One region of the Streptomyces sp. NPDC020807 genome, then DNA from elsewhere that is predicted to be linked to it. Evidence: riboswitches for the same ligand, from Rfam matches in the RefSeq annotation. Region 1 holds a riboswitch; the other holds the start of a gene.
The links. Region 1 has a riboswitch for S-adenosylmethionine ahead of AB0G79_RS08295 (aminotransferase class V-fold PLP-dependent enzyme). Riboswitches for the same ligand answer to the same signal wherever they lie in the genome.
Positions count from the first base shown of each region.

Region 2: linked by a shared signal. The riboswitch ahead of thrC (threonine synthase) and the one ahead of AB0G79_RS08295 (aminotransferase class V-fold PLP-dependent enzyme) in region 1 are both predicted to bind S-adenosylmethionine.

Region 1 is NZ_JBFADU010000004.1:90,378-104,814, reverse strand. It holds gene AB0G79_RS08320 (heme-copper oxidase subunit III) at 1-198, shown strand, start outside; gene AB0G79_RS08315 (c-type cytochrome) at 274-1,083, shown strand; gene AB0G79_RS08310 (Rieske 2Fe-2S domain-containing protein) at 1,080-2,132, shown strand; gene AB0G79_RS08305 (cytochrome bc complex cytochrome b subunit) at 2,129-3,751, shown strand; gene trpD (anthranilate phosphoribosyltransferase) at 3,881-4,945, shown strand; SAM riboswitch class IV at 5,021-5,137, shown strand; gene AB0G79_RS08295 (aminotransferase class V-fold PLP-dependent enzyme) at 5,322-6,743, shown strand; gene AB0G79_RS08290 (Lrp/AsnC ligand binding domain-containing protein) at 6,824-7,105, opposite strand; gene AB0G79_RS08285 (rhomboid family intramembrane serine protease) at 7,102-7,836, opposite strand; gene AB0G79_RS08280 (hypothetical protein) at 7,995-8,237, shown strand; gene AB0G79_RS08275 (NYN domain-containing protein) at 8,270-9,634, shown strand; gene AB0G79_RS08270 (NlpC/P60 family protein) at 9,882-10,928, shown strand; gene AB0G79_RS08265 (NlpC/P60 family protein) at 11,125-12,138, shown strand; gene AB0G79_RS08260 (hypothetical protein) at 12,185-13,399, shown strand; gene AB0G79_RS08255 (PadR family transcriptional regulator) at 13,414-13,971, opposite strand; gene AB0G79_RS08250 (MATE family efflux transporter) at 14,073-14,437, shown strand, end outside.
Region 2 is NZ_JBFADU010000002.1:116,132-130,568, reverse strand. It holds gene AB0G79_RS03650 (PTS transporter subunit EIIC) at 1-699, shown strand, start outside; gene AB0G79_RS03645 (alpha/beta hydrolase) at 778-2,364, opposite strand; gene AB0G79_RS03640 (aldo/keto reductase) at 2,517-3,473, shown strand; gene AB0G79_RS03635 (transporter substrate-binding domain-containing protein) at 3,511-4,230, shown strand; gene AB0G79_RS03630 (class I SAM-dependent methyltransferase) at 4,447-5,196, shown strand; gene AB0G79_RS03625 (GNAT family N-acetyltransferase) at 5,273-5,884, shown strand; gene AB0G79_RS03620 (SRPBCC domain-containing protein) at 5,887-6,360, opposite strand; gene groL (chaperonin GroEL) at 6,500-8,128, opposite strand; gene AB0G79_RS03610 (cold-shock protein) at 8,486-8,689, opposite strand; gene AB0G79_RS03605 (MoaD/ThiS family protein) at 9,090-9,365, opposite strand; gene thrC (threonine synthase) at 9,404-10,744, opposite strand; SAM riboswitch class I at 10,738-10,882, opposite strand; gene AB0G79_RS03595 (glucosyl-3-phosphoglycerate synthase) at 11,003-11,944, shown strand; gene AB0G79_RS03590 (hypothetical protein) at 12,132-12,341, shown strand; gene AB0G79_RS03585 (trehalose-6-phosphate synthase) at 12,438-13,799, shown strand; gene AB0G79_RS03580 (Uma2 family endonuclease) at 13,811-14,386, opposite strand.

The sequences.
Region 1 (14,437 bases):
TTCTACCTGACCACCGGCTTCCACGGCCTGCACGTGACGGGCGGTCTCATCGCCTTCCTGCTGGTCCTCGGCCGGACCTACGCCGCCAAGAGGTTCACCCACGAGCAGGCAACCGCCGCCATCGTCGTGTCCTACTACTGGCACTTCGTCGATGTCGTCTGGATCGGCCTCTTCGCCACGATCTACATGATCAAGTAATCGGGCCCCGCCCCACGGCGGGTCCGAGACATCCAGCAAGCATCGACGCAGAAGATCCTGACACCGGGGTAATCCGTGAAAAAGCTCTCCGCACGACGACGCCATCCGCTGGCGGCGGTCGTCGTCCTACTTCTCGCGCTGGCGGCCACTGGGGGGCTGTACGCCGCGTTCGCGCCCGCGGGCACGGCGAAGGCCGATGAAACCGCCCAGTCCCTCGCCATCGAGGAGGGCAAGAAGCTCTACTCCGTCGGCTGCGCCAGCTGCCACGGAACCGGCGGTCAGGGAACCACTGACGGCCCGCCCCTCGTCGGCGTCGGCTCGGCCTCGGTCGACTTCCAGGTCGGCACCGGTCGTATGCCGGCCCAGCAGCCGGGCGCCCAGGTCCCGAAGAAGAAGGTCATCTACTCGCAGGCTGAGATCGATCAGCTCGCGGCGTACGTTGCCTCTCTCGGTGCCGGCCCGATCACGCCGACCGAGGAGCAGTACAACCCGGCTGGTGCCGACGTCGCCAAGGGTGGCGAGCTGTTCCGCACCAACTGCGCCCAGTGCCACAACTTCACCGGTGAGGGTGGCGCGCTGAGCAACGGCAAGTACGCCCCGAGCCTCGAAGGCGTGAGCCCGAAGCACCTCTACGAGGCCATGCAGACCGGCCCGCAGAACATGCCCTCCTTCCCGGACACGACCATGCCGGAGAAGGAGAAGAAGGACATCATCGCGTACGTCCAGGCCGTCAACAGCGACAAGGCCGACAACCCGGGCGGTCTCAAGCTCGGTGGTCTCGGTCCCGTCAGCGAGGGCCTGTTCGCCTGGATCTTCGGTCTGGGCGCGCTGATCGCAGTTGCCATCTGGGTCGCGGCCCACACCGCTAAGGCCAAGAAGTCATGAGTAGCCAAGAGAATCCAGAAGAGAACCTGCCGGCAGGGCAGGACACCGCGCACGGCGCGGTGAAGGTCGCCGACGACCCGTTCGCCGACCCGGGCCTTCCGCCCCACAAGCCGCGCATCCAGGACATCGACGAGCGGGCCGCCCGCCGGTCCGAGCGCGCGGTCGCCTTCATGTTCACGCTGTCGATGCTGGCCACGATCGGCTTCATCGCGTCGTACGTGATCTTCCCGGTCGACCACATCGTGTACATCTGGCCCTTCGGCCGGGTGTCCTCGCTCAACTTCGCCCTGGGTCTGACCCTCGGCGCGGCCCTCTTCTTCATCGGCGCGGGCGCGGTCCACTGGGCCCGCACCCTGATGTCCGACGTCGAGGTCGCCGACGAGCGTCACCCGATGGAGGCCACGCCCGAGGTCAAGGCGAAGGTCATGGCGGACTTCGCGGCCGGTGCCGCGGAGTCGGGCATGGGCCGCCGCAAGCTCATCCGCAACACGATGTTCGGTGCGCTGGCGCTCGTCCCGCTCTCCGGCGTCATGCTCCTGCGTGACATGGGCCCGCTGCCCGAGAAGAAGCTCCGGACCACCAAGTGGGCCAAGGGCAAGCAGCTCATCAACATGAACACGCACGAGCCGCTGCGTCCCGAGGACGTCGCCGTGGGTTCGCTGACCTTCGCCATGCCCGAGGGCATGTCGGAGCACGACCACGACTTCCAGACCGAGATCGCCAAGGCCGCCCTGATGATCGTCCGGATCCAGCCGGACGACATCAAGGACAAGCGTGAGCTCGAGTGGTCGCACGACGGTGTCGTCGCCTTCTCGAAGATCTGCACCCACGTCGGTTGCCCGATCTCCCTGTACGAGCAGCAGACGCACCACGTGCTCTGCCCGTGCCACCAGTCCACCTTCGACCTCTCCGACGGCGCCCGCGTCATCTTCGGCCCGGCCGGCCACGCCCTCCCGCAGCTGCGGATCGGCGTGAACGACAAGGGCTTCCTCGAGGCGCTCGGCGACTTCGACGAGCCCGTCGGTCCTGCCTTCTGGGAGCGCGGATGAGCACCGTGACCGCTACGAAGAAAGCCCCCGCCGGTGAGCGGGTGGCCGACTGGGCCGACGGTCGGCTGGGGATCTACACCCTGGCCAAGGCCAACATGCGGAAGATCTTCCCGGACCACTGGTCCTTCATGCTGGGTGAGATCTGCCTCTACAGCTTCCTCATCATCATCCTGACGGGCGTCTATCTGACGATGTTCTTCCACCCGTCGATGAACGAGGTGGAGTACGTCGGACCGTACGTCCCGCTCCAGGGACAGCTGATGTCCGAGGCGTTCAACTCGACCATGCACATCTCCTTCGAGGTGCGCGGTGGTCTGCTCATCCGGCAGATCCACCACTGGGCGGCGCTGATCTTCCTCGCCGGCATGTTCGTGCACATGATGCGCGTCTTCTTCACCGGTGCGTTCCGCAAGCCGCGTGAGATCAACTGGCTGTTCGGCTTCCTGCTGTTCTTCCTGGGCATGTTCACCGGCTTCACCGGTTACTCGCTCCCGGACGACCTGCTCTCCGGCACCGGTGTCCGCTTCATGCAGGGCGCGATCCTGTCCGTGCCGGTCGTCGGCACGTACCTCTCGATGTTCCTGTTCGGCGGCGAGTTCCCCGGCGGCGACTTCGTCGCCCGGTTCTACTCGGCGCACGTGCTGCTGCTCCCCGGCATCATGCTGGGCCTCGTGGTCGCCCACCTCATCCTGGTGTTCGTCCACAAGCACACGCACTTCGCCGGCCCCGGCCGGACGAACAACAACGTCGTCGGCATGCCGCTGCTGCCCGTGTACATGGCGAAGGCCGGAGGCTTCTTCTTCCTGGTCTTCGGCGTCATCGCGGTCATCGCGGCGATCGCCTCGATCAACCCGATCTGGGCGCTCGGCCCGTACCGTCCGGACCAGGTGTCGACCGGCGCCCAGCCCGACTGGTACATGGGCTTCGCCGAGGGTCTGATCCGTGTCATGCCGGGCTGGGAGATCAACCTCTGGGGCCACACGCTGGTCCTGGGCGTGATGATCCCGCTCGCGATCTTCCCGGCGGTCCTCGCCGCGATCGCGGTCTACCCGTTCATCGAGTCCTGGATCACCGGCGACAAGCGCGAGCACCACATCGCGCAGCGCCCGCGCAACGCTCCGACGCGCACCGCCTTCGGTGTCGCCTGGATCACCGCGTACATGATCATGCTCGTGGGTGGTGGAAACGACCTCTGGGCGACCCACTTCCACCTGTCGATCAACTCGATCACCTGGTTCGTGCGGATCTTCTTCTTCGTCGGCCCGGTCATCGCGTTCATCGCGACGAAGCGGATCTGCCTCGGCCTCCAGCGCCGCGACAAGGACAAGGTGCTGCACGGCCGCGAGTCGGGCATCATCAAGCGCCTGCCGCACGGTGAGTTCGTCGAGGTCCACGAGCCGCTCAGCCAGGGCGAGCTGCACCGCCTCACGGCGCACGAGCAGTACGCGGCCGCGGAGCTCCCGCCGGCCGTCGACGAGAACGGTGTCGAGCGCAAGGTCGGCCGCCTGGAGAAGCTCCGGGTCAAGCTGAACAAGGGCTACTACGGCGACGACAACCAGATCGCCAAGCCCACCGCCGAGGAGTACAAGGCGATCCAGGACGGCCACGGCCACCACTGATCACCTGACCTTCCTCCGACCCAGGTCGCCACGCTGAGGAGCCCCGTCCATTCGATGGACGGGGCTCTTCGCCGTCCCCGGGGATCGATAGGGTGGGTCCGGTACCCGTCACGATCATCAGGAGCTGCCATGAGCGCTGCGACCCCCGCTGGAGGACCCACGTCGGCGGGCCGCTCCTGGCCCGTCGTCCTCGACGGTCTGCTGACCGGACGCGACCAGAGCGCCGACGACACCGCGTGGGCGATGGACCGCATCCTGCGGGGCGAGGCCACCGACGCCCAGATCGCCGGCTTCGTCGTGGCGCTCCGGGCCAAGGGCGAGACCGTCGACGAGATCACCGGTCTCGTCCGGACGATGTACGAGCACGCCAACACGATCGAGGTGCCGGGGCCGTCCGTCGACATCGTCGGCACCGGCGGCGACGGCGCCAAGACCGTCAACATCTCGACCATGTCGGCGATCGTGGTCGCGGGCACCGGCGCCAAGGTCGTCAAGCACGGCAACCGCGCCGCCTCGTCCGCCTCCGGCGCCTCCGACGTCCTGGAGAAGCTCGGCGTCAACCTGGAGCTGACCCCGAAGCGCGTGGCCGAGGTCGCCGAGGAGGCCGGGATCACCTTCTGCTTCGCCGTGAAGTTCCACCCGGCGCTGCGGCACGTGGCCATGGCCCGCAAGGAACTCGGCATCCGGACCGTCTTCAACTTCCTCGGCCCGCTCACCAACCCGGCCCGGGTCCGCGCCCAGGCGACCGGCGTCGCCGACGCGCGCATGGCCCCCATCGTCGCCGGCGTGCTCGCCGGGCGCGGCTCCTCCGCGCTGGTCTTCCGCGGCGACGACGGCCTCGACGAGCTGACCACGACCGCCACCTCCCGGGTGTGGATCGTGCGCGACGGGGCCGTCCGCGAGGAGGCCTTCGACCCGCGAGAGGTCGGCATCCCGATCGTCCCGGTCGACGCGCTGCGCGGCGCGGACGCCTCGTACAACGCCGACGTGGCCCGCCGGCTGCTCGCGGGGGAGACCGGTCCGGTACGGGACGCGGTGCTGCTCAACGCGGCGGCGGCGCTCGTCGCCCTGGAGCCGACCGGCGCCACCCTCGCGGAGCAGCTGTCCGCGGGGATCGCGAAGGCGGCCGAGTCGATCGACTCCGGTGCGGCCCGCCGCACCCTGGAGCGCTGGATCGAGGTCAGCAACAGCTAGTCCACGACACGCGGCCCCGTCCGGCATGCGGACGGGGTTGCGCGTGGGCGATCCACTGAACTACGTTCTGTGCCAGGTCATGAGTGACAGTCCTCAAGCCCCGGCTGACTGTCCGGCAACCCTCCGTCCGTGGCGGGGTGCCCCGGGTGAAGACCAGGTCGCACGGCAGAAGCCCTGCGGCAAGCGCGGACCCCTGCGTCTCACCTTGGGGTCCTTGGTCCTCTAGGGAGCGGTGTCTCGTGAGCAAGCGAATGCGCTAGGGCCTGTCCGGCCCCTTTCTCCACCCTTCACCCGTGTGCGGCACCCCTGTGCCTTCGCGCTGCCCCACGGGATCCTCACGCCCTTTCGCGCCCCTTTTATGCCGGGAGACACCGCTATGTCCGCATGCTCGAACGCCGCCGCCCTCGCCTCCGCCGTCGAGACCGCCTCCGCCGAGTCCGCCGACCCCTGCTGCGCCGCCCCGCTCCCGGTCCTCGGCCGGGACGTCACCGTCCCGCTCGTCACCGGCGGCGAAGTGACCTACGCGGCCCTCGACTACGCGGCCAGCGCCCCGGCCCTCCAGCGCGTGTGGGACGACGTCGCGGCGTACGCCCCGTACTACGGCAGCGTCCACCGCGGTGCCGGGTACCTCTCCCAGCTCTCCACCGACCTCTTCGAGAACAGCCGCGAGACCGTCGCCGAGTTCCTCGACTGCCGCCCCGGCGACCAGGTCGTCTTCACCCGCTCCACCACCGACTCGCTCAACCTGCTCGCCCGGACGATCCCCGCCGACTGCGAGGTCTTCGTCTTCGAGACCGAGCACCACGCCTCGCTGCTGCCCTGGCAGGACGCCCGCGTCACCTACCTCAACGCGCCGCGCACCCCGGCCCAGGCCGTCGAGACCCTGGAGCTCGCCCTCGCCGGCCGCACGGTGACGATTGACGGGGGCTACGGCCCGGCCCTGGTCTGCGTCACCGGCGCCTCGAACGTCACCGGCGAGCTGTGGCCGGTGAAGGAGCTCGCCGCCGCCGCCCACGCGCACGGCGCCCGGATCGTCCTCGACGCCGCCCAGCTCGCGCCCCACCACCCGGTCTCCGTCAAGGAGTTGGACGTGGACTGGGTCGCCTTCTCGGGCCACAAGCTGTACGCGCCCTTCGGCTCCGGCGTCCTCGCCGGCCGCGCCGACTGGCTCCAGGAGGCCGAGCCCTACCTCGCCGGCGGCGGGGCCTCCCGCAAGGTCTCCCGCCGGGCCGACGGCGGCGTCGACGTCGAGTGGCACACCACCGCCGCCCGCCACGAGGCCGGCTCCCCGAACGTCATCGGCGTCTACTCCATCGCCTCCGCCTGCAAGGCGCTCACCGAGGCCGGCTTCGAGGGCCTCGTCGCCCGCGAGCAGCACCTCATCGCGAAGGTCCGCGCGGGTCTCGCCGAGGTCCCCGAGGTGAAGGTCCTCTCCCTCTTCGGTGACGACGCCCCCCGCGTCGGCGTCATCTCCTTCGTCGTCGAGGGCTGGAACAGCTCCCACTTCGCCGCCGCGCTCTCCGCCGAGTACGGCATCGGCGTCCGCGACGGCCTCTTCTGCGCCCACCCGCTCGTCCGCACCCTGCTCGGCAGCGACCCGGGGACCCAGGGCGAGTGCGGCGCACCCGAGGCGGCCCCCGGCGAGCGCTCCCTCAACGCCATCCGGGTGAGCTTCGGCGCCGGTACGCCGGACGAGCACGTGGAGCGGTTCGTCGGCGCCGTGAAGGAGCTCGTCCGGGACGGCGCCCAGTGGAAGTACCGCACCGAGGACGGCCGCTGCGTCCCGGACCGCGGCTGACCACTCACTCGTACGGGTGAAGGGGGCCTCCCGGTCGGGAGACCCCCTTCAGCCGTGACGCGTGCGCGTCCGGGAACGTCCTAGGACTCCAGCCCGATGGCGAAGGCCGCCTCCAGGTCGTGCTGGGAGTACGTGCGGAACGCCACGTGCGTGTCCGTGGCCTCGACGCCCGGGATCTTGCTGATGCTGCCGGGGATGACGTCCGCCAGGTCGTCGTGGCGCGACACCCGGACCATGGCGATCAGGTCGTAGGTCCCGGTGACCGAGAAGACCTCGCTGACGCTGTCGAGCGCGGCGATGGACTCGGCGATCTCGGGGATGCGGTCCACGCTGGTCTTGATGAGCACGATCGCGGTGATCACGGCTGGCTGTCTCCCTCGGTCGCCGCGGCTGGTGTCCTCACTCTAGCCCCACGCCGGAAACGGCCCCACGCGTAGAGGAAGCCGACGCAGAAGCCCACCACGTGGGCCAGATAGGCGACCCCGGGGCCGGGACCCGCGGCCCGCGCCGCCAGCCACTGGAGCACGAACCAGAAGATCAGCACGATCCAGGCGGGGAAGCGCAGAGGCAGGAAGAAGAGGAAGGGGAAGAGGCTCGTCACCCGGGACCGGGGGAAGAGGAAGAGGAAGGCCCCGAGCACCCCGGAGATGGCCCCGGAGGCCCCGACGAGCGTCTGCTCGCTGTTCGCGTGCGCCACCGCGTACCCGAGCAGGGCGACATAGCCCGTGCCCAGGTAGAAGAGGGCGAACTCGACCGGACCCATGCGCTCCTCGGCCATCGCGCCGAAGACGTACAGGAAGAGCATGTTCCCCAGCAGGTGCAGCCAGCTGCCGTGGACGAAGAGCGCGGTGAACGGGGTGAGCAGGGCGCCCGGCACGCCCGCCGTCAGCTCCGCCGGGATGACGCCCCAGCGGCGGAAGTACGCGCTCTGCGCCGCCAGCAGCTCGTCGCCCGTGCCGTACACCGGGTTGAGCCCGGAGACCGGGCCGGTCACGAAGAGCAGGCAGCAGGCGGCGATGAGGCAGTACGTCACCGTGGGGCCGCCGCGCGCGCCGCGCCAGGCGCCGAGGGCCGCTGCTCGCCAGTCGATCACGGACAGATCATCGCGTACCGGGGCCGAAGTGGACAGAGTGCCTCGCCGTCAACCGGAGCGCCGGGAGGCCGTAGGGTAACGGGCAGTACGACAGCGGTTCGACGGCGCACCGCGGCTCCCGCACCTGGCACGACACCGACAGGAAGAAGGACGGACCGATGACGACGGTTCCCCTGCCGACCGACGAGACCCGCTGGCGCTGCACGCTCTGCGGCAATCTGACCCGCTTCGACGTGACCCGCTCGTCCAAGGTCGTCGAGTACGTCCATCTGGACCTCGCGGGCGACCCGACGGTCGAGGAGCGGCAGGTGGTCAGTGAGACCATCGAGTCGGTCCGCTGCCGCTGGTGCAACGCGGTGGACCAGATCGAACTGGTGGACAGGCCGGGCGCCGCTTCCTGAGGACGGCGCGGACGACATAGGGGTGACGGATCGTGGAGCAGCCCGCGCACGGTGGTGAACCGGCCGGCGCGGCAGGTGACGCTGCCGAGACGCTCGACCACCCACTGACGGAAGGTGTACGTCGGCGGGTCGTCGCGCTGGTCGCCGACGCCTTCGGCGGCCTGACCGTCGCGGAGCTTCCGCCACCCCTGCGGCAGTACGCCCGCTTCACCGCCAGTCGCCGCGCCAAGTTCGCCGGGAACGCCATGGCGGCGGCCCTGGAGAGCGACCCGCTGTTCCGGCAGCGGATCGGCGAGCGGTTCAAGCAGTCGGAGCCCGAACTCGCCGGGGCCGTCGAGTCCGGCACCCCGCCTGCCGCCGCCGACCCGGTCGACATCGCCGCCGCGGCCTACGTGCTGCGGCCGGCCGGCTGGGTCAAGCTCGTCGCCGCCGCGGGCGAGGAGGCCCTGCGGGCGGACGCCGAGCGGGCCGACGAGGCCGGCCGGCGCGAGCTGGAGCGGCTGCGCGAGGAGTTGACGGCCGCTCAGGAGCGCGCCAGGAGCGAGGCCGAGCAGCTCCGGCGCGACCTGGAGGCGGCCCGCAAGGAAGCGGAATCGCTTCACCGCAAGCTGCGCAGCGCCCAGAGCGACGTGAAGCGCGGGGAGGCGGCGCTCCGCCGCGTCCAGGGCGAGATCGACGCCGCGAAGGCGGAGGCCGCCGCGCAGGTCTCGTCCGCCGAGAGCGAGAGCCGCCGCCTCAAGGCGCGGCTCGGCGAGGTCGAGGCGGCGCTCGAGGCGAGCCGCAGGTCGGCCCGCGAGGGCCGCTCGATGGAGGACATGCGGCTGCGGCTGCTCCTCGACACGGTCCTCGACGCGGCCCAGGGGCTGCGCCGCGAACTGGCGCTGCCGCCCGTCTCGACGCACCCGGCCGACACCGTGGACGCGGTGGAGCCGGGCCGGATGTCGCCGAAGGACATCGCGGCGCGCGCGCTGTCCGAGACCGACCCGGCCCTCCTCGACCAGCTCCTCGAACTGCCCCAGGCGCACCTGGTCGTCGACGGCTACAACGTCACCAAGACCGGTTATCCGACGATGCCGTTGGAGAAGCAGCGGCTGCGGCTGCTCGGCGGCCTCTCGGCCCTCGCGGCCCGGTCGGGCGCCGAGGTCACCTGCGTCTTCGACGGGGCGGAGCTCGCGGCGCCGGTGCTGCTCGCGCCGCCGCGCGGGGTGCGGGTGCTGTTCTCCAAGCCCGGTGTCACGGCGGACGAGTTGATCCGCCAGCTGGTGCGGGCCGAGCCGCCCGGCCGTCCGGTGGTGGTGGTCTCCACCGACCGCGAGGTGGCCGACGGCGTGGCGAAGGCCGGTGCGCGGCCCGTCGCGTCCGCCTTGTTGCTGAAGCGGCTTTCGCGCCTCTCGTAACCCCTGCGCGTTATGCCCGAATTCTGGACGGCAGACCGTCAAGAGGCCATCACGGCCCGTGTGATGTGGGTAAACAAAGTGGCGTCCGAGCGATATTTTTGCCGGTGGGATTTGAACTGATCACAGCTTGGTCACTAGGGTCGGGGTTCGAACCTTCGCGCGGTAGTTCACCCATCCGGGGTGGCGGCGGAGGAACCGCCTGCCCTTCACCGGTTGGGCGGCTCTGAGGAAGAAGGAGCTCGCCTTCGTGGCGTCCCACCGTCGACCCAAGCAGCCGAGCCGCACCCGCGTGACCGTGCTCACCGCGACCGCGGCCGCCGCCGTCGCGCTCTCCGCCCAGTCGGGCGCCCAGGCGGCTCCCAAGCCGAAGATCGACGAGGTCAAGGCCAAGGTCGACGCGCTGCACCACGAGGCCGAGGAGGCCACGGAGCAGTACAACCTCGCCGACGAGCGCCGGGGCAAGCTCCAGAAGGAGATCGGCGAGCTCCAGGACAAGGTGGCCCGCGGTCAGCAGGAGCTCAACACCCTGCGCGACCAGATCGGTTCGGTCGCCAGCGCCCAGTACCGCTCCGGCGGCATCGACCCGGCGATCCAGCTCTTCCTCTCCGCCGACCCGGACACCTACCTCGACAAGGCGTCCGCGATCGACCAGCTGAGCGCCCAGCAGGCCGACGTGCTCACCTCGATCCAGGCCAAGCAGCGGACCCTCGCCCAGCAGCGCGCCGAGGCGACCACGAAGCTGTCCGACCTCGAGGACGTCACCAAGACGCTCGGCGAGAAGAAGAAGAAGTACCAGGGCAAGCTGGCCGACGCCCGCGCCCTCCTCAACACCCTGACCGCCGAGGAGCGCGCCCGCCTCGCGGCCCAGGAGCGCGAGAAGGAGCAGCGCGCCAGCCGCGCCGCCGCCTCCCGCGTCGACCTCGGCAACGAGGCCCCGGCCTCCGGCTTCGGCGCGATGGCGCTGAGCGCCGCCGCCACCCAGCTCGGCAAGCCGTACGTCTCCGGCGCAGAGGGCCCCAACTCGTACGACTGCTCCGGTCTGACGATGTGGGCCTACCGCCAGGCCGGCGTCCGTCTCACCCGCACCACCTACACCCAGCAGAACGACGGCGTGAAGATCGGCCGCAGCCAGCTCCGGCCCGGTGACCTGGTCTTCTTCAACGGCCTCTCGCACGTGGGTCTGTACGCGGGCAACAACACGATCCTGCACGCCCCCAAGCCGGGCGCCGTCGTCCGCTACGAGTCCATGAGCTACATGGGCACCTTCCAGTTCGGTGTCCGCATCGGCGGCTGACCCCGCCACGACCCGCTCCGGCATGCCCCCCAATCGGGTGGTTTGCCGGGCCACTGACTGACCTGACGCCCCGCCGGTGACCTGTGTTCTCCGGCGGGGCGTCACTTTGTGTGTCCATCGGCTTCGTTGGAGACGGCGTGCTCAGCGGCTAACGTCTGGCCCTCCAGTCCCCGTCGAGCCGAACGGAGCGCGATTAGTGGCGTCCCACCGCCGACCCGCGAGGGTCACCGTCCTGACCGCCGCCGCCGCGGCCACCGCGGCCGCGTCCCTGGGGGCCGTCCCCGCGAGCGCCGACCCGGGGACCTCCTCCGCGGCCACCCGCGCCACGGTCGACCGCCTCTTCGAGGAGGCCGAGAAGGCCACCGAGGGTTACAACCAGGCCGACGAGAAGGCGGACCGGCTGCGCCGGACGGTCACCCGGGCGCAGGACGGACTCGCCCGCGGCCAGGAGCGCATCAACCGCATGCGCGGCGCCCTCGGCTCCGTCGCCGGGGCCCAGTACCGCTCCGGCGGCATCGACCCCGCCCTCGCGCTGCTGCTCTCCTCCGACCCCGACAGCTACCTCGACCGCGCCTCCGCCCTCGACCGCGTCACCGCGCGGCAGAGCGCCGCGCTCGGCGAACTCCGGCGCGAGCAGCGGCGCCTCGACCAGAAGCGCGAGGAGGGCCGGATCGCCCTCGCCGAGCTGGAGCGCAGCCGGACCGAGGTCGCCCGCCACAAGCGGACCGTCGAGCGGAAGCTCGCCGCGGCCCGCCGCCTGCTCGCCTCCCTCACCGTCCAGGAGCGCGCCGACTACGACCGGTCCTCCCGCTCCGGCGGCCGTGACGAGGAGATGCCGCCGCTCGGCGACCTCGGCCCCGCCTCCTCGCGGGCCTCCGCCGCCGTCATCGCGGCGCGCAGCCAGATCGGCAAGCCGTACGTGTGGGGGGCGACCGGGCCCTCAGGCTTCGACTGCTCGGGCCTCATGGTCTGGTCGTACCGGCAGGCCGGGATCAGCCTGCCGCGCACCTCGGCGGCGCAGCGCGCGGCCGGCCGGCAGGTGCCGCTCTCCCAGGCGCAGCCCGGAGACCTCGTCACGTACCGCGGCGACGCGAGCCACGTCGGCATCTACGCGGGCAACGGCCAGGTCATCCACGCCCCCTACCCGGGCGCGCGGGTCCGCTACGACCCGGTGAACATGATGTCGAACGTGACGGTGACCCGGGTCTGAGTCCTCGGGCGGCGGCCCCGCGCCGTCCCCCCGTACGATCGGGGGCGTGGCGGACCAGGGGAGCGGAGCGGTGCGCGGCGGCGGCGCCTGCCTCCTCGCCGCGCTCCTCGCCCTCGGCGGCTGCGCGGCGCCGCCCGAGTCCGGCCCGGCGCACGACGAGGTCCAGGAACTCCTGGACCGGCACGCCGAGGCGCTCCTCGACCGGGACGAGCCCGGCTACCTCGCCGACCTCGACCCGGCCCTCGCGCCCGCCGCGCGCACCGAGTTCGACCGGCTCGCGGAGGTCCCGCTCGGCGGGGTGCGCTACCGCGTCACCGACGTCGACATGGCCGGCGAGGGCCGGGCCACCGCCACCGCCGAGCTCGGCTACCGCATCAAGGGGTACGACTCCGGGCCCTCGACCACCGAGCGGGTCATCGGCCTCACCGAGCGGGACGGCCGCTGGTACGTCACCGCCGACCGCCCCGCCGAGGGCGCCCCGGAGCAGCTCTGGCAGCAGGGCCGCGTGGAGACGGTGACCGGCGCCCGCAGCCTCGTCCTCGGGGTGGGGCAGAGCACGGAGCGGCTGCGCGAGATCGCGGCGGCCGCGGACCGGGCCGTGCCCGCGGTCGGCGAGGCCTGGGACGGGAACTGGGCGGGCCGGATCGTGGTCCTCGTCCCCGAGTCGGTCGACGCGATGGGGCGGCTCCTCGGCGGGCCCGCCGCCTCCTACCGGGGCATCGCGGCCGTGACGACCGGTCAGCTGGGCGGCGGCCCGAAGGCCCCCGCCGACCGCGTGATCGTGAACCCGGACGCGTACGGGACGCTCGGCCCCTTCGGCCGGCAGCTGGTCCTCACCCACGAGACCACCCACGTCGCGACCCGCGTCCAGACGACGAGGGCCACCCCGGTCTGGCTCTCGGAGGGCTTCGCCGACCACGTCGCCTACCGGGACAGCGGCCGCACCCCGGCCCAGGCGGCCCCCGAGCTGCGCCGCGCGGTCCGCGCGGGCGACGCGCCCGCCGCCCTGCCGGAGGACGGCGCCTTCGCCTTCGGCGGCGACGCGGACGCGCTGGCGCGCGCGTACGAGAGCGGCTGGCTCGCCTGCGAGATGGTCGCGGACCGCTGGGGCGAGGAGGAACTGGCCGCCTTCTACCGGGCGGTGGGCGCGCACCCGGCCCGGGAGGGGGCGCTGGAGAAGGCCCTCCACGACGTGCTGGGCACGACGCCGGAGCGGTTCACGGCGGACTGGCGGTCGTACGTCCGGGACCGGCTGGGCTAGGGGTGTCCTGCCGGTCAGCCGGACAGGCCCTGACCGGCCGCGGCGGCCCGCGCGTCCAGTTCCGCCAGGGCCTCCGTCAGCCAGGCCTTCTCCGCCGTGCCCGTCGCGCGTGCGATCCGCAGCATGCCCTGCCGGAAGAGGTCGGGTTCCCGCTCGGCGCGGACCGGTGTCCCGTCCTCGTAGAAGAAGCTGGCCGGGGCGTTCAGGAACTCCTGCCGGCGGCGGAGCACGGCGGCCTGGTCGGCCGGGTCCGGGAGGTGGCCGAGGAAGGCGAGCAGGGTGAAGAAGCGCTGGCCGTCGGTGATCTCGGCCTCCTTGGGGGAGCGCAGCCGGGCGAGGAGCTCCGAGCGGCCCTCCGGGCTGAGTGACAGGGTGCGGCGGGGGGCGGCGCTCGTGCCCGGCTCCACGCGGCTGTCCAGCAGGCCGTTCTTCACGAGACGGGCGATCGCCGGGTAGAGCGCCCCGTCGCTGACGGGGCGGACGTGGCCGCTGAGGCCGTGGATGCGTTCCTTCAGCTCGTACCCGTGCAGCGGCTTCTCGTAGAGGAAGCCGAGGATCGACAGCTCCAGCATCCGGCAGCCTTCCTTCGCGCTTGTCGTGGGGCCGATCGGCATGCTACCTCTTTTCGAGGTGCCTCGAATCGAGGTACATCGAGAAGGGGTATGGGGGCGTCATGGCAGCAGGACGGCAGCACCGTCGCGTACTCGTCCGGCTCGCCGGGCCCGTCTACCTCGAACTCCTCGCCGGGGTCGCCGCCGGGATCATCAACATGCTCTGGGTCGCCCGCCTCGGCGGGGACGCCGTCGCCGCCGTCGCCCTCGCCGGGAACGTCGAGAACCTCCTGCTCGGCGTCGTCCTCATGGCCGCCTCCGGGACCACCGTCCTCGTCGCCCGCGCCCGCGGAGCCGACGATCCCGGCGCCGTCCGCGCCGCCGTCCGAGGCGGTGCCGTGCTCTGCGCGCTCCTCGTGCCGCCCGTCGCCCTCGGCGGATTCCTGTTCCGCGACCCCCTCGCCGCGCTCCTCCTCGGCGGTCAGGA
Region 2 (14,437 bases), on a different contig from region 1:
ATCGGCGACGCGGCCAACTGGCTCCTCGCGAACGCGGGCGCCGGCGCGGGCTTCCTCCTCGGCGGCCTGTTCCTCCCGCTCGTCATGCTCGGCCTGCACCAGGCGCTCATCCCGATCCACACCACGCTCATCGAGCAGCAGGGCTACACGGTCCTCCTCCCCATCCTCGCGATGGCGGGTGCGGGCCAGGTCGGCGCGGCCATGGCCGTCTACCTCAAGCTCCCCCGCAACGGCTCCATCCGCCGCACCATCAAGTCCGCCCTCCCGGCCGGCTTCCTGGGCGTCGGCGAGCCCCTGATCTACGGCGTCTCGCTCCCGCTCGGCCGCCCGTTCGTCACGGCCTGCGTCGGCGGCGCGTTCGGCGGCGGCTTCATCGGCCTGTTCAGCATGCTGGGCGACTCGGTCGGCTCCACCGCGATCGGCCCGTCGGGCTGGGCGCTCTTCCCCCTCCTCGACGGCGACAAGGGCCTCGGCACGACGATCGCGATCTACGCGGGCGGCCTGCTGGTCGGCTACGCGGTCGGCTTCCTGGCCACCTACTTCTGGGGCTTCAACAAGGAACTCCTGGAGGAGTTCAACGTGGACACGGAGGCCGCCCAGCCGGCCCCGGCCGTGACCCCGACGGGAACGACGGGAACGACGGGAACGACGGAGGCCCCGGGGACCCCGGAGACGAAGCCGGAGCCGGTGAAGGTCTGACACACGGCGGTACGGGAAAGGGCCCGGCGGCAGACGGCCGCCGGGCCCTCGCGCGTCCCCTCCTACCGGCAGGGCCTCCTACCGGCAGAGCACGTCCGCCGTCGGGCGGACGCCTTCCGTCAGGTAGCGGGTGACCGCGCGGTCGCCGCAGGGGTTGCCGTTGCCGAGGTAGACGCCGTGGCCGCCGTGGTCGACGGTGACGAGGCGGGCGCGGTCGCCGAGGGCGGCGCGCATCCTCAGGCCGTTGGCGTAGGGGGTCGAGGGGTCGCGGAGGTTCTGGATCATCAGGATGTTCGACGGGCCCCGGTCCGTGATCCGGACCGGCTTCTCGACCGCGCCGCCCTTCCAGAAGGAGCAGGGCGTGATGTTCGCCGGCATGCCGGCCGTCAGCGGGTGGCGGGCGCGGTCGGCGGCGACCGCGCGCTCGTACGCCGGGACCGACGCCGGCCAGTTCACGTCGTTGCAGATCACGCCGACCGTCACGGCCGCAGCGTCGTCCGGCATCGCGCCCGCCAGCTCGCGCGGCAGGACCGGCTTGCCGTCCGGGACGGAGGCGTCCGCCACGAGGCGGGCGAAGGCGGGGAAGCCGGCGTCGGAGTACAGGGCCTGCTGGAGCGCCTGGAGCAGCATCGCCCCCGTGAGCGGGACCCCCGGCGTCTCCGGCGTACCGGTGCCGGTGCCGGTGCCGCTGCCCGTGCCGGTCCCGGTGCCGGTGCCGGTGCCCGTGCCCGTGCCCGGGAGGACCGTGGCGTGCGGCTCGCGGTCCAGGCGGGCCGCCAGGGCCAGGACCCGGCCCCGTACGTCCTCGGGTCGCTCCGCGAGCCGGAGGCCCTCGCCCGCCCGGTCCGGGTGCGCCGCCCAGGCGGCGAAGTCCGGGAAGCGGTCCTCCGCGCCCCGGGCCATGCCCTCCAGCCAGCCGCGCGCGACCCGCTTCGGGTCGGGGTCGTTGCTGCTGTCCAGGACCCAGCGGTCGGTCCGCTCCGGGTACTTCTCCGCGTACGCGGCCGCCGCGTACGTCCCGTACGACACGCTCCACGCCGACAGCTTCCGCTCGCCGAGCGCCTGCCGCAGCCGGTCCAGGTCCCGGACCTCGTTGGCGGTCGTCAGGCCGCGGAGCATCGCGCCGCCGTTGCGGGCGCAGGCCTCCGCGATCCGCTTCGACCGGGCGACGTTCGCGTCGATCCCGCCGTCCCCGCCCGGCCACGACCGCAGCGTCACCATCCACCGGTCGCCCTCGTCGAGCCCGCACCGCGCCTTCGCCGAGCCGCCGATCCCGCGCGGGTCGAACGCCACCAGGTCGTACGCCCCGGCCGTCTCCCGCTCCAGCGCCGCGCCCTTCTGCGCGAGCCGCTGCACCCCCGAGCTCCCGGGCCCGCCCGGGATCACCATCAGCACCCCGCGCCGGGCCTCGGGCCGCGTGCTCGGCAGCCGGGACACCGCGAGCCCGATCCGCTCGCCCTCGGGATCGGCGTAGTCCAGGGGTACGGAGAGGGTGGCGCACTCCTGGCCCGGCAGCGGCCGCACGGAGGGCGCGCACGCGCCCCACGCGAGTCCGGAGTCCGTCGCCGGACCGGCCGCCCCCGCGGGACCGGCGAGCGCGACGCCCGCGACGGCGGTGGCGGACAGGGCGAGGAGGAGGGCCTTGCGACCACGGTTCGTTGTCATGCGCACAGCCTTCCGGAACGGGCGTCCGCACCCCATCCGGCAGGCACGCGGGCGGAGGGTGGGGGCAACCCCCGTGCGGGCGTGGGCCGTTCCGGCGCGCGGGACGCAGAACTCGATGGCGCTCCGCAAGGCCCTGAGAGATCATCCGCCCCATGAGCACCACCGAACCCATCGAACCCATCGAACCCACCGGTACCGCCGCTGCCCGCCCCGCCGCCTCCTCCGGCACCTGGCTCCTCGGCGGTGACCTCCCCGTCCGCCGCATCGGCTTCGGCTCGATGCGGCTCCCCCAGCGCGGCGAAGCCCTCGTCGAGCACGCCGTCCCCCGGGACCGCGACAGCGCGATCGCCGTCCTCCGCAAGGCCGTCGAGCTCGGCGTGAACCACATCGACACGGCCGCCTTCTACTTCTCGCCGCTGCGCTCCGCCAACGAGCTCATCAACACGGCCCTCGGCGGCCCCTACCCGGACGACCTCGTCATCGCCACCAAGGTCGGCCCCGCCCGCGACGCCACCGGCGCCTGGGCGGAGCACGCGCGCACCCCCGCCGCGCTCCGCGCGCAGGTCGAGGAGAACCTGCGCCAGCTCGGCCGCGACCACCTCGACCTCGTCAACCTCCGCGTCCTCGGCACGGACTCGGTCGCCGAGCGCTTCGGCGCCCTCGCCGAGCTCCGCGAGGCCGGCCTCATCCGCCACCTCGGCCTCTCCAACATCACCCCCGCGCACCTCGCGGAGGCGCAGGCCATCGCCCCCGTCGCCTGCGTGCAGAACATGTACGGGATCGGCGTCCGCCCCGAGTACGCGGACTTCGTCCGGCACTGCGGCGACCAGGGCATCGCCTTCGTCCCCTTCTACGCCATCGCCGCCGCGGGCCGGCAGGGCGGGGCCACGGCCGCCGAGCGGGACGAGGTCCTCGCCGTCGCGAAGGCCCACGGCGCCGACCCCGCCCAGGTCCGCATCGCCTGGACCCTCCACCAGGGCCCGCACGTCCTCGCCATCCCCGGCACGGGCGACCCGGACCACCTCGCGGCGAACGTCGCCGCCGGCGCGCTCACCCTCACCCCGGAGGACCTGGCACTCCTGGACACCGCCCACCACGAAGCCGCGTAGGCGGGGAGAACGGGCCGCCTCCCTACACTCCACTCCCATGACGACCACGACCTCCGCCCTCGCCGCCGACCTGGCGCCCACCGGCACCCTCCGCGCCTCCGTCAACCTCGGGAACCCCGTCCTCGCCCAGGGCACCCCCGACGCGCCCTCCGGCATCACGGTCGACCTCGCGCGGGAGATCGGGGCGCGCCTCGGGCTCCCCGTGGAGCTGCTCTGCTTCGACGCGGCGCGCAAGTCGTTCGACGCGATGGCGGAGGGGCGGGCCGACCTCTGCTTCCTCGCCGTGGACCCGGCGCGCGAGAAGGAGGTCGCGTTCACGGCCCCGTACGTCGTCATCGAGGGCGTGTACGCCGTCCCGCGCGACTCGGCGCTCACCACCGTGGACGAGGTGGACGCCCCCGGCGTCCGCATCGGTGTGAAGCGGGGATCGGCCTACGACCTGTTCCTGTCCCGCTCCCTCGCCCACGCGACCGTCGTGCGCGGCGAGGAGGGCGTGGACGTGTTCCGCGCCGAGGGCCTGGAGGCGGGCGCGGGCATCCGGCAGCCGATGACGGCGTACGCCGCCGCCCACGCGGAGCACGTACGCCTCGTCGAGGGCCGCTTCATGGAGATCCGCCAGGCGGTCGGCACGACCGTCGGCCGCGCCCCCGGGACCGTCGCCTTCCTGCGCGACACGGTCGAGGAGCTGAAGGCGAACGGCTTCGTCGCCGACGCCCTCCGCCGCGCCGGCCAGGACCCGGCGCTCGTGGCCCCGTAGCCGGTCGAGAAAGGCCGCCGGGCGGGGTCCGAAAGGGCCCCTTCCCGGCCTCCCAGGGGGTCTTGGCGGGGGGCCGCACCCTCCTCGCGCCCGCGGGGTCCACCCCTCGCCGCACCGGCCGCCCACGCCCCGCACAGACCCTCACCACACCACTCCCGACCTGCGATTTCTTCCCCAACCCTCCTATCCTGGGAACCTACTTGGAGGGGGATATCCGTGGACCTCAACAGCCTCCCGAACCGTGACATCCGCACGGTCGAGGACGTCCTGAGCCTGCTCGACGGGCTCTTCGCCCCCAGCGCCGTCCGGTGGTCGGAGGACGGCGCCGACTGGTGGGACGGCTTCTACGCGGACCGGGACCGGTCGGTTCCGTTCTTCGTCGCCAAGCCGGACGAGAACCTCGTCTCGTACCGGGAGAGGGGGCTCCTCCCGGAGGACGGGAAGGTCCTCGACCTGGGGTGCGGGCCGGGGCGCAACACCCGGTACCTCGCCTCGCTGGGGTACGAGGTCGACGCGGTCGACCTCTCCGCCACCGCACTCGCCTGGGCCGAGGAGCGCACCCGCGAACTCGGCACGGAGAACGTCCGGTTCGTGCACGGGAACGCCTTCACCAGCACCGAACTCGACGGTCCGTACGACCTCGTCTACGACTCCGGCTGCTTCCACCACCTGCCCCCGCACCGCCGCGTCAGCTACCTCGCGCTCCTCGACCGCGTCCTCGCGCCCGGCGGGCACTTCGCGCTCACCGCGTTCGCCGCGGGCGAGGGCGGCATGGGCTCCGAGCTGCCGGACGCCGACTTCTACCGGAAGGGCCGGCTGGACGGTGGACTCGCCTTCACCGACGACGAGTTGCGCGGACTCTTCGCCGACCTGACGGAGGTCGAGATCCGGCGCATGCGCGACGAGCCGGCGGAGTCGGGGCGCTTCGGGGAACCCTTCCTGTGGACGGGGCTCTTCCGCCGCTGACCCCGGCCGCCGACCCCGGCCACCGTCGCCGACCCCCGGCCGCCTTCCAAGATCATCTCGGGTGCACAATGGCCGCATGTCAAAGACGACTAACAGCCCCAACGCCCCGAAAACGGCCACCCTCGACGACGCCGCCTCCGTCAGCCGCCCGCTGGCCCGCGCCTTCCACGACGACCCGATGATGGCGTTCTTCTTCCCCGACGCGGACACCCGCGAGGAGACGCTCGCCCGCTACTTCGGCACCCTCTTCACCCGCCAGTACGCCCAGAACGCCGTCTGCGAACTCACCGAGTCCGCGGCGGCGTTCTGGGTTCCGGCCGAGGCCGCCGAGAAGGCCGCGCCCGACGCCGGGACCATCGCCGAACTGACCGCCATCCTCGGCGACCGCGCACCCCTCTTCGGCGAGGCCGTCGCCGCCTCCGAGGCCCACACCCCGAAGGAGCCGCACTGGTTCCTGGCCGTCATAGGCGCCGACCCGGCCGCCCAGGGCCAGGGCCACGGCGCCGCGCTCCTGCGCTCCGGCCTCGCCCAGGCCGACGCGGCGGGCCTGCCCGTCTACCTGGAGTCCTCGAAGGAGAGCAACCTCCCCTTCTACGCGCACTTCGGCTTCGCCGTGCGCGAGGAGCTCCGCCTGCCCGGCGGCGGCCCGAAGCTGTGGTCGATGTGGCGCGAGGCCCGCCGGCCGTAGCCTCAGGCCTCCCCCTTCAGATACGCCGCGAGCCGGTCGTACTGCTCCCGTACGCCCGCCTCCATCCCCGCCGCGAGCGCCTGGTCCCTGATCTCGTTCGAGGGCCAGACCGACGTGCTGGTCAGCGCCGTCCCGCCGTCGGGGGTCGCGTCGAAGGTGAGGGTGACGCGGACCGGCTCCGCGTCCGGCATCTGCTCGAAGACCTCCGTGTAGTCGAGCCGCTCGACGGGGACGACCTCCTCGTACGTACCGGAGAAGACGATCTCCTGTCCGTCCGGGGCGGTCTGCCCCCAGCGCCAGGCGCCGCCCGCCCGCAGGTCGACGTCGACGACCGTCGTGGTCAGCGCCGTGGAGCCGTACCACTCCCGCACCTGCTCGGGGCGCGTCCACGCCTCCCAGAGGCGGCCCGGCGGGGCGTCGAAGGTGCTGGTGACGACCAGCTCCCGGTCGGACGGTGTCGTCAGCAGCGTGACCATGACACGGATCCCTTCCCGAGGCGCGTACACCTCCAGGATCCACTGAACGCCCGAGGGCGGCACCCCCTGTGGGAGTGCCGCCCTCGGTCCTGGTCCCGCGAGGGACCGTGTCCTGCGATGAACGTCCGATCCGTCAGGATCAGAAGTCCATGTCACCGCCCGGCATGCCGCCGCCGGCGGGCGCGCCCGCCTTCTCCGGCTTGTCGGCGATGACGGCCTCGGTGGTGAGGAACAGCGCGGCGATCGACGCGGCGTTCTGCAGCGCGGAGCGCGTGACCTTCGCCGGGTCGATGATGCCCTCGGCGATGAGGTCGACGTACTCGTTGGTCGCGGCGTTCAGGCCGTGGCCGACGGGCAGGTTGCGGACCTTCTCCGCCACGACGCCACCCTCGAGACCGGCGTTGACGGCGATCTGCTTCAGCGGGGCCTCGAGGGCCAGCTTCACGATCGCGGCGCCCGTGGCCTCGTCGCCCGAGAGGTCGCCCTCGAGCTTCTCGAAGACCGAGGAGGCCTGGAGCAGGGCGACGCCACCGCCGGCGACGATGCCCTCCTCGACGGCCGCCTTCGCGTTGCGAACGGCGTCCTCGATGCGGTGCTTGCGCTCCTTGAGCTCGACCTCGGTCGCGGCACCGGCCTTGATGACGGCCACGCCGCCGGCCAGCTTCGCGAGGCGCTCCTGGAGCTTCTCGCGGTCGTAGTCCGAGTCGGAGTTCTCGATCTCGGCGCGGATCTGGTTCACGCGACCGGCGACCTGCTCGCTGTCACCGGCACCGTCGACGATGGTGGTCTCGTCCTTGGTGATGACGACCTTGCGGGCGCGGCCCAGCAGGTCGAGGCCCGCGTTCTCCAGCTTGAGGCCGACCTCCTCGGAGATGACCGTGCCGCCGGTGAGGATGGCGATGTCGTTCAGCATGGCCTTGCGACGGTCGCCGAAGCCCGGGGCCTTGACCGCGACGGACTTGAAGGTGCCGCGGATCTTGTTGACGACCAGGGTCGACAGGGCCTCGCCCTCGACGTCCTCGGCGATGATCAGCAGCGGCTTGCCCGACTGCATGACCTTCTCCAGGAGCGGAAGGAGGTCCTTCACGGAGGAGATCTTGGAGTTGACGATGAGGAGGTACGGGTCGTCGAGGGACGACTCCATGCGCTCCATGTCGGTGGCGAAGTACGCCGAGATGTAGCCCTTGTCGAAGCGCATGCCCTCGGTGAGCTCCAGCTCCAGACCGAAGGTCTGGGACTCCTCGACGGTGATGACGCCTTCCTTGCCGACCTTGTCCATCGCCTCGGCGATGAGCTCGCCGATCTGGGTGTCGGCGGCGGAGATGGAGGCCGTGGAAGCGATCTGCTCCTTGGTCTCGACATCCTTCGCCTGCTCGAGCAGGGCGCCGGAGACGGCCTCGACGGCCTTCTCGATGCCGCGCTTGAGGGCCATCGGGTTGGCACCGGCGGCGACGTTGCGGAGGCCCTCGCGGACGAGAGCCTGGGCGAGGACGGTGGCGGTGGTCGTACCGTCGCCGGCGACGTCGTCCGTCTTCTTGGCGACTTCCTTGACCAGCTCGGCGCCGATCTTCTCGTACGGGTCCTCGAGCTCGATCTCCTTGGCGATGGAGACACCATCGTTGGTGATCGTGGGGGCGCCCCACTTCTTCTCGAGGACGACGTTGCGGCCCTTGGGGCCGAGGGTGACCTTGACGGCGTCAGCGAGCTGGTTCATGCCGCGCTCGAGACCGCGCCGGGCCTCCTCGTCGAACGCGATGATCTTGGCCATGTGAAGTGGTCCTCCCGGACATGGGGTGGATAACGCTCCAGGACCGCGCCGACGCCCGCGACGGACGGCCTCCGTGACTCCGCGTGGTTCCTTGCCCCACCCGGACGGCGACCTCGTCTGCCCGATCCTCGTAGCACTCTCACCTTCCGAGTGCTAACGCCAATGATTAGCACTCGCCCTAGGAGAGTGCAAGCGACTCTCGACGATCGGGACGAGGATCGGGACGGAGTCACGGGAGGGGTCGGGACGGCCTCACGCGCGGAGGGCGTACGTCCCCGGGAACGCGTGAGGGGCCCGTATCCCCTCAGGGATGCGGGCCCCTCGACGGCGTTGCGTCGGTGGCCGATCGCGCCGCGCTCAGACGGCGAGCTTGACCATGTCCGCCTGCGGACCCTTCTGGCCCTGCGAGATCTCGAACTCGACTCGCTGTCCCTCTTCGAGGCTGCGGTAGCCATCCATCTGGATCGCGCTGTAGTGGACGAAAACATCCGCACCACCGTCGACCGCGATGAAGCCGTAGCCCTTCTCCGCGTTGAACCACTTGACGGTGCCCTGAGCCATGCCTAACTCCCCTATTACTGGCCCTTGCGCGGGCCCCGCACTTCGCGGAACCCGGGTCAGACCCTGCGCCGGAACGCGTCGACCGCCGCTGAATGTATCTGCCCAACTGCCCTGTGCAACAGGCCATTCGGGCGAGAATTCTGGGCACGACGGAAAGGGGAATTGGGGATAATCCCCGGACTTCCGGGGCAAGTCGGGCCCGGCAAAACGCGCAGAACGTACACAACGCTCACGCAGTTTGGCTGCTTCCAGACGTGCGGGGACGCATTCTCATATGCGGGCGGCACGGGCAGCGGAGGGGACTTCCCCAACTCTACCCCGCTCAACCATGCAGAATTGCCCCTTCCGCTTTATGGCGCGGAAGGGGCAATTCACGAAACTCGGAACGACTCGGAAGTGATCAGCCGCCGGCGACGGCCGGGATGATCGAGACGCCCGCGCCGGCCGGCGTGGCCGTCTCCAGGCCCTGCTCGAACCGCACGTCGTCGTCGTTCACGTACACGTTCACGAAGCGGCGCAGCTTGCCCTGGTCGTCCAGGACGCGGGCGGCGATGCCCGTGTGGTTCTTCTCCAGGTCGGCGATGACCTCGGCGAGGGTCGCGCCCTCGGCCTGGACCTCGGACCGCCCGCCCGTGTAGGTGCGGAGGATGGTGGGGATGCGGACGTTCACGGCCATGTCTTCGTACCTCTCGGCGACGCTTGCGGAGCGCGGAATCAGTGGGCCAGGCCCGCGTCGCGGAACGCGTCCAGGCTCGGGCGGATGGTGGCGGTCGCCTGCGAGGTCTCGGCCACCGCGTCCAGGGTCTTGAGGCCGTCACCGGTGTTGAGGACGACGGTCGTGAGCTCGGGGTCGATGAGACCGGCCTCCACGAGCTTCCTGGTCACGCCGACGGTCACGCCGCCGGCGGTCTCCGCGAAGATGCCCTCGGTCTGCGCGAGCAGCTTGATCGCGTCGACGACCTGCTCGTCGTTCACGTCCTCCACGGCGCCGCCGGTGCGGCGGGCGATGTCGAGGACGTACGGGCCGTCGGCCGGGTTGCCGATCGCGAGCGACTTGGCGATCGTGTTCGGCTTCTGCGGGCGGACGACGTCGTGGCCGGCCTTGAAGGCGGCCGAGACCGGGGAGCAGCCCTCGGCCTGCGCGCCGAAGATCTTGTACGGCTTGTCCTCGACGAGGCCCAGCTTGATGAGCTCCTGGAGACCCTTGTCAATCTTCGTGAGCTGCGAGCCGGAGGCGATCGGGATGACGAGCTGGTCCGGGATGACCCAGCCGAGCTGCTCGCAGATCTCGTACGCGAGCGTCTTGGAGCCCTCGCCGTAGTACGGGCGGAGGTTGACGTTCACGAAGCCCCAGCCCTCGCCGAGCGGGTCGCCGATGAGCTCCGAGCAGAAGCGGTTGACGTCGTCGTAGTTGCCCTCGATGCCGACGAGGTCACCGCCGTAGACGGCGGCCATGACGACCTTGCCCTGCTCCAGGTCGTGCGGGATGAAGACGCAGGAGCGGAAGCCGGCGCGGGCGGCGGCGGCGCCGACGGCGCCGGCCAGGTTGCCGGTGGAGGAGCAGGAGAGGGTGGTGAAGCCGAAGGCGCGGGCGGCTTCGAGCGCCTGGGCGACGACCCGGTCCTTGAAGGAGTGGGTCGGGTTGCCGGAGTCGTCCTTGACGAAGAGCTTGCCGGGGGCGACGCCGAGCTCGCGGGCGAGGTTGTCGGCCTGGACGAGCTTGGTCCAGCCGGGGTTCAGGTTCGGCTTCTCGGCGACGTCGGCCGGGACGGGCAGCAGCGGGGCGTAGCGCCAGATGTTGGCGGGGCCGGCCTCGATCTGCTTGCGCAGCGCCTCGGGGTCGCCGGTGGGAAGGTCGTACGCGACTTCGAGCGGTCCGAAACACAGCTCACAGGCGAAAATCGGACCGAGGGCGAAGACCTCGCCGCATTCGCGACAGGAGAGTCCGGAAGCGGGGCCGAGGTCGACGGTGGAAGCTGAATCGGCTTCGGTGGTGTCGGTGACAGCGGGTGCGACGGTCTGTGCAGCCATGGAGGCGAGGCCCTTTCTCCTCATCTTTCGCATGACGAATTTTTCGCCATGCGACGGATTTGGCACCTTCCCTAGCCGGGGGCCTCGCGAGAACGAGACAAACCGACTGGAGGGTTGCCGGGGCTTCAACGGGCCGTTTCCCTCTGCCCCTCTGGATGAGCGGTATTCGATTGTGGAACGCGGTCGGCACCCCGACGTGCATCGGAGATCCGCGTTGCTCAAGACTGTAACCGAAGGCCTGGGTGCTCGGACGGGCCGTCCGTACCGCGAGATGGAGATCACGTGCTGGAAGAGGTGGAGCGCTGGCTGGCCCGGCGGTCCTGGTCCGTGGCCGACCGACCGATGGAGCGCATCCTCGCCGCCAAGCGCAACACGAAGGTCAGCGTCGTGCTGCCCGCGCTCGACGAGGAGGCCACGGTCGGCGACATCGTCGCCGTCATCCGCCGCGAGCTGATGAGCCCGTCCGTGCCCCTCGTCGACGAGCTCGTGGTGATCGACTCGGGCTCCACCGACCGTACGGCCGAGGTCGCCGCGGCGGCCGGCGCGCGGGTCGTGGCGCGGGACGAGATCCTCCCCCGGGTCCCGGCCGTGCCGGGCAAGGGCGAGGTCCTGTGGCGGTCACTGATGGTGACGAGCGGGGACGTGGTCTGCTTCGTCGACGCGGACCTGAGGGACTTCTCGGCGGACTTCGTGACGGGCATCGTGGGCCCGCTCCTGACCGACCCCGACGTGTCCTTCGTGAAGGCGATGTACGACCGTCCTTTCGGGGACACGCCAGGTCAGGGCGGCCGGGTCACCGAGCTGGTGGCGCGTCCGCTCCTCAATCTCCACTGGCCGCAGCTGGCCGGTTTCGTGCAGCCGCTGGGCGGCGAGTACGCGGCGCGGCGCGAGCTCCTGGAACGCCTCCCCTTCCCCGTCGGTTACGGAGTGGAGCTGGGGCTCCTCGTCGACGCGCTGCACACGGTGGGCCTGGACGGCCTCGCGCAGGTCGACGTGGGCGTGCGCAAGCACCGCCACCAGGACGGGCAGGCGCTGGGCCGGATGGCGGCGGCGATCTACCGGACGGCACAGCTGCGGCTCTCCCGCGGGCACCTCGTGCGCCCCCGCCTGACGCAGTTCGAGCGGGGCGACGAGGGCTTCGTCCCGCGGACGTACGACGTGGACACGGAGGAGCGGCCCCCGATGGCGGAGATCGCGGAGTACGCGCACCGCCGCGTGGCGTAGCCCATCAGGAGATCCGTTTTGCCTATATTGCCCCCTTATGTGCAGTACACAAGAAGGGCATGAGAGAAGAAGTAGACGTTTTCCGGGAGCAGCGGCGGCGACCGGTCTCGCCGCCGCCACGCTCGCCTTCGCCTTCGTGTCCCCCAGCGCATCGGTGTCTCCGACTGCATCGGCATCGACGGCATCGGTGAACCCGACCCACCCGACGTATCAGCCGACGTCCTCGCGCACGTCCCCGCCGCCTCCCCCGGCCCCCGGTCCGCAGGGCGGTTCCGGCGGGCAGATGGCGGAGACGGGCAGGAACGGCGAGCGGCTGTGGCTGCTCGGCGCGCTGGGCGTGGCGCTCGCGGCGATGGGCGCGGTGGCGAAGGCGGCGATGCGCGGCCGTCGCGACTGACGAGTGACCGGCCGGCTCCGGTGACTCCCGGTGGCCGAATCAGCCCGTCTCGTATACGTACGTTTGAGCGTTTACGGGACGGGCTAGGTTCGCCATATGGCTACCGTTCTCGTGGCATCCAACCGTGGCCCGGTCTCGTACAAGCTCCAGGACGACGGAGGACTGGACGCCCGCAAAGGCGGAGGCGGCCTGGCGTCGGCTCTGAGCGGCATCAGCTCCCCGGACAACCTGTGGGTGTGCGCGGCGCTGAGCGAGGCCGACCGGGAGGCGGTGAGCCGTGGCGTCGCCGAACCGGGCGTACGGATGCTGGACATCCCGCCCGAGGTCTACGCGGACGCGTACAACGGCATCGCGAACTCGGTGCTGTGGTTCCTGCACCACCACCTGTACGACGTCCCGCGCGAGCCGGTCTTCGACGCGGAGTTCCGACGCCAGTGGGAGTCGTACCGCGCGTACAACGAGGCGTTCACGGAGGCCCTGGCGGCCGAGGCGGCGCACGGGGCGGCCGTCCTGGTCCAGGACTACCACCTGGCGCTGGTCCCGGGGCAGCTCAGGAAGGCCCGCCCGGACCTCAGGATCGCGCACTTCACGCACACGCCGTGGGCTTCGCCCGCGTACCTGCGCATGCTCCCGGACGACATCCGCGAGGAGCTGCTGCGGGGGATGCTGGGCGCGGACGAGCTGGGCTTCCACACGCGGGCGTGGGCGAAGGAGTTCCGGGCCTGCGCGGAGCAGCCGGGCCTGTCGGGGACGCACGTGGCGGTCCACCCGCTGGGGGTGGACGCGGACGACCTCAGGAAGATGGCCCACACTCCCGAGGTGGACGCGCGGCTCGCGGAGCTCCGGGCCGAGATCGGCCCGCGCAGGACGATCGTGCGCGTGGACCGCACGGAACTCTCGAAGAACATCCTGAGGGGCCTGCTGGCCTACCGCGAGCTGCTCACGACCCGCCCGGAGTGGCGGGAGAAGGTGGTCCACCTGGCGTCGGCGTACCCGTCGCGCCAGGACCTGGAGTCGTACCGGGCGTACACGCAGGCGGTCCGGGACCTGGCGGACGCGATCAACTCCGAATTCGGCACGGCGGACTGGCAGCCGGTCCTGGTCTCGGTGAAGGACGACTTCACCCGCTCGCTGGCGGCGTACCGCCTGGCGGACGTGGCGCTGGTGAACCCGGTGCGGGACGGCATGAACCTGGTGGCGAAGGAGATACCGGTGGTCTCGGAGGAGGGCTGCGCCCTGGTGCTCTCCACGGAGGCGGGCGCGTACGAGGAACTCCACGAGGACGCCCTGACGGTGAACCCCTTCGACGTCACGGCCACGGCGGAAGCCCTCCACCGGGCCCTGACGATGCCCCCCGCCGAGCGCAAGGACCGCACCCGGCGCCTCGCGTCCGCCGCCACCGCCTTCCCGCCCCAGCGCTGGTTCCTCAACCAACTGGCGTCCCTGCGGGACCGCTGAGAACCGGCGGGTCAGCGAGGAACGAGGCCGTCGACGTCCAGCGTGACCGTGAAGGGGACGGAGACGTCCAGACGGCCTCGGTGAATCCCGGTCGGGACGTAGGTGCGGGTCATGGTGTCGAGCTCGTACGTGTGCACCACCGGGGTGCCGGCCTCGTCCTCCACCCGCCAGAAGTGGGGAATCCCGGCCTGCGCGTACTTGAAGGGCTTCAGGGACCTGTCGCGGTCCGCCGACTCCTCGGAGACGACCTCGACGACCAGGGCGACGTCCTCCGGCGCGTACCACGTGCGGTCCGGGTCGTACGAGGCCGTGGTCACCAGGATGTCGGGCTCGGGACGGCTCTTCCTGTCGAGCCGGACGGTCATCTCCCGCTCCGCCTCGAACCCTGCCGGCGCGGCCTGCCGCAGGGCGAAGGTCAGGTTCTCCACCAGCCGGGAGTGCCAGGAGCGCTGCGGCGACATCATGAAGATCAGTGCCCCGTCGATGAGTTCGGTGTGCCGAGGGGCCTGAGGAAGGTGATCGAGGTCGTCCGCCTCCCAGCCGCTCGGCCGGGGCGGGATCATCCAGTCGGGGAGTTCGGCGGTCACGGCTTCCTCCAAGCACCGCGGGGAGTCTCCCAGCGTAGTGGACACGTGACC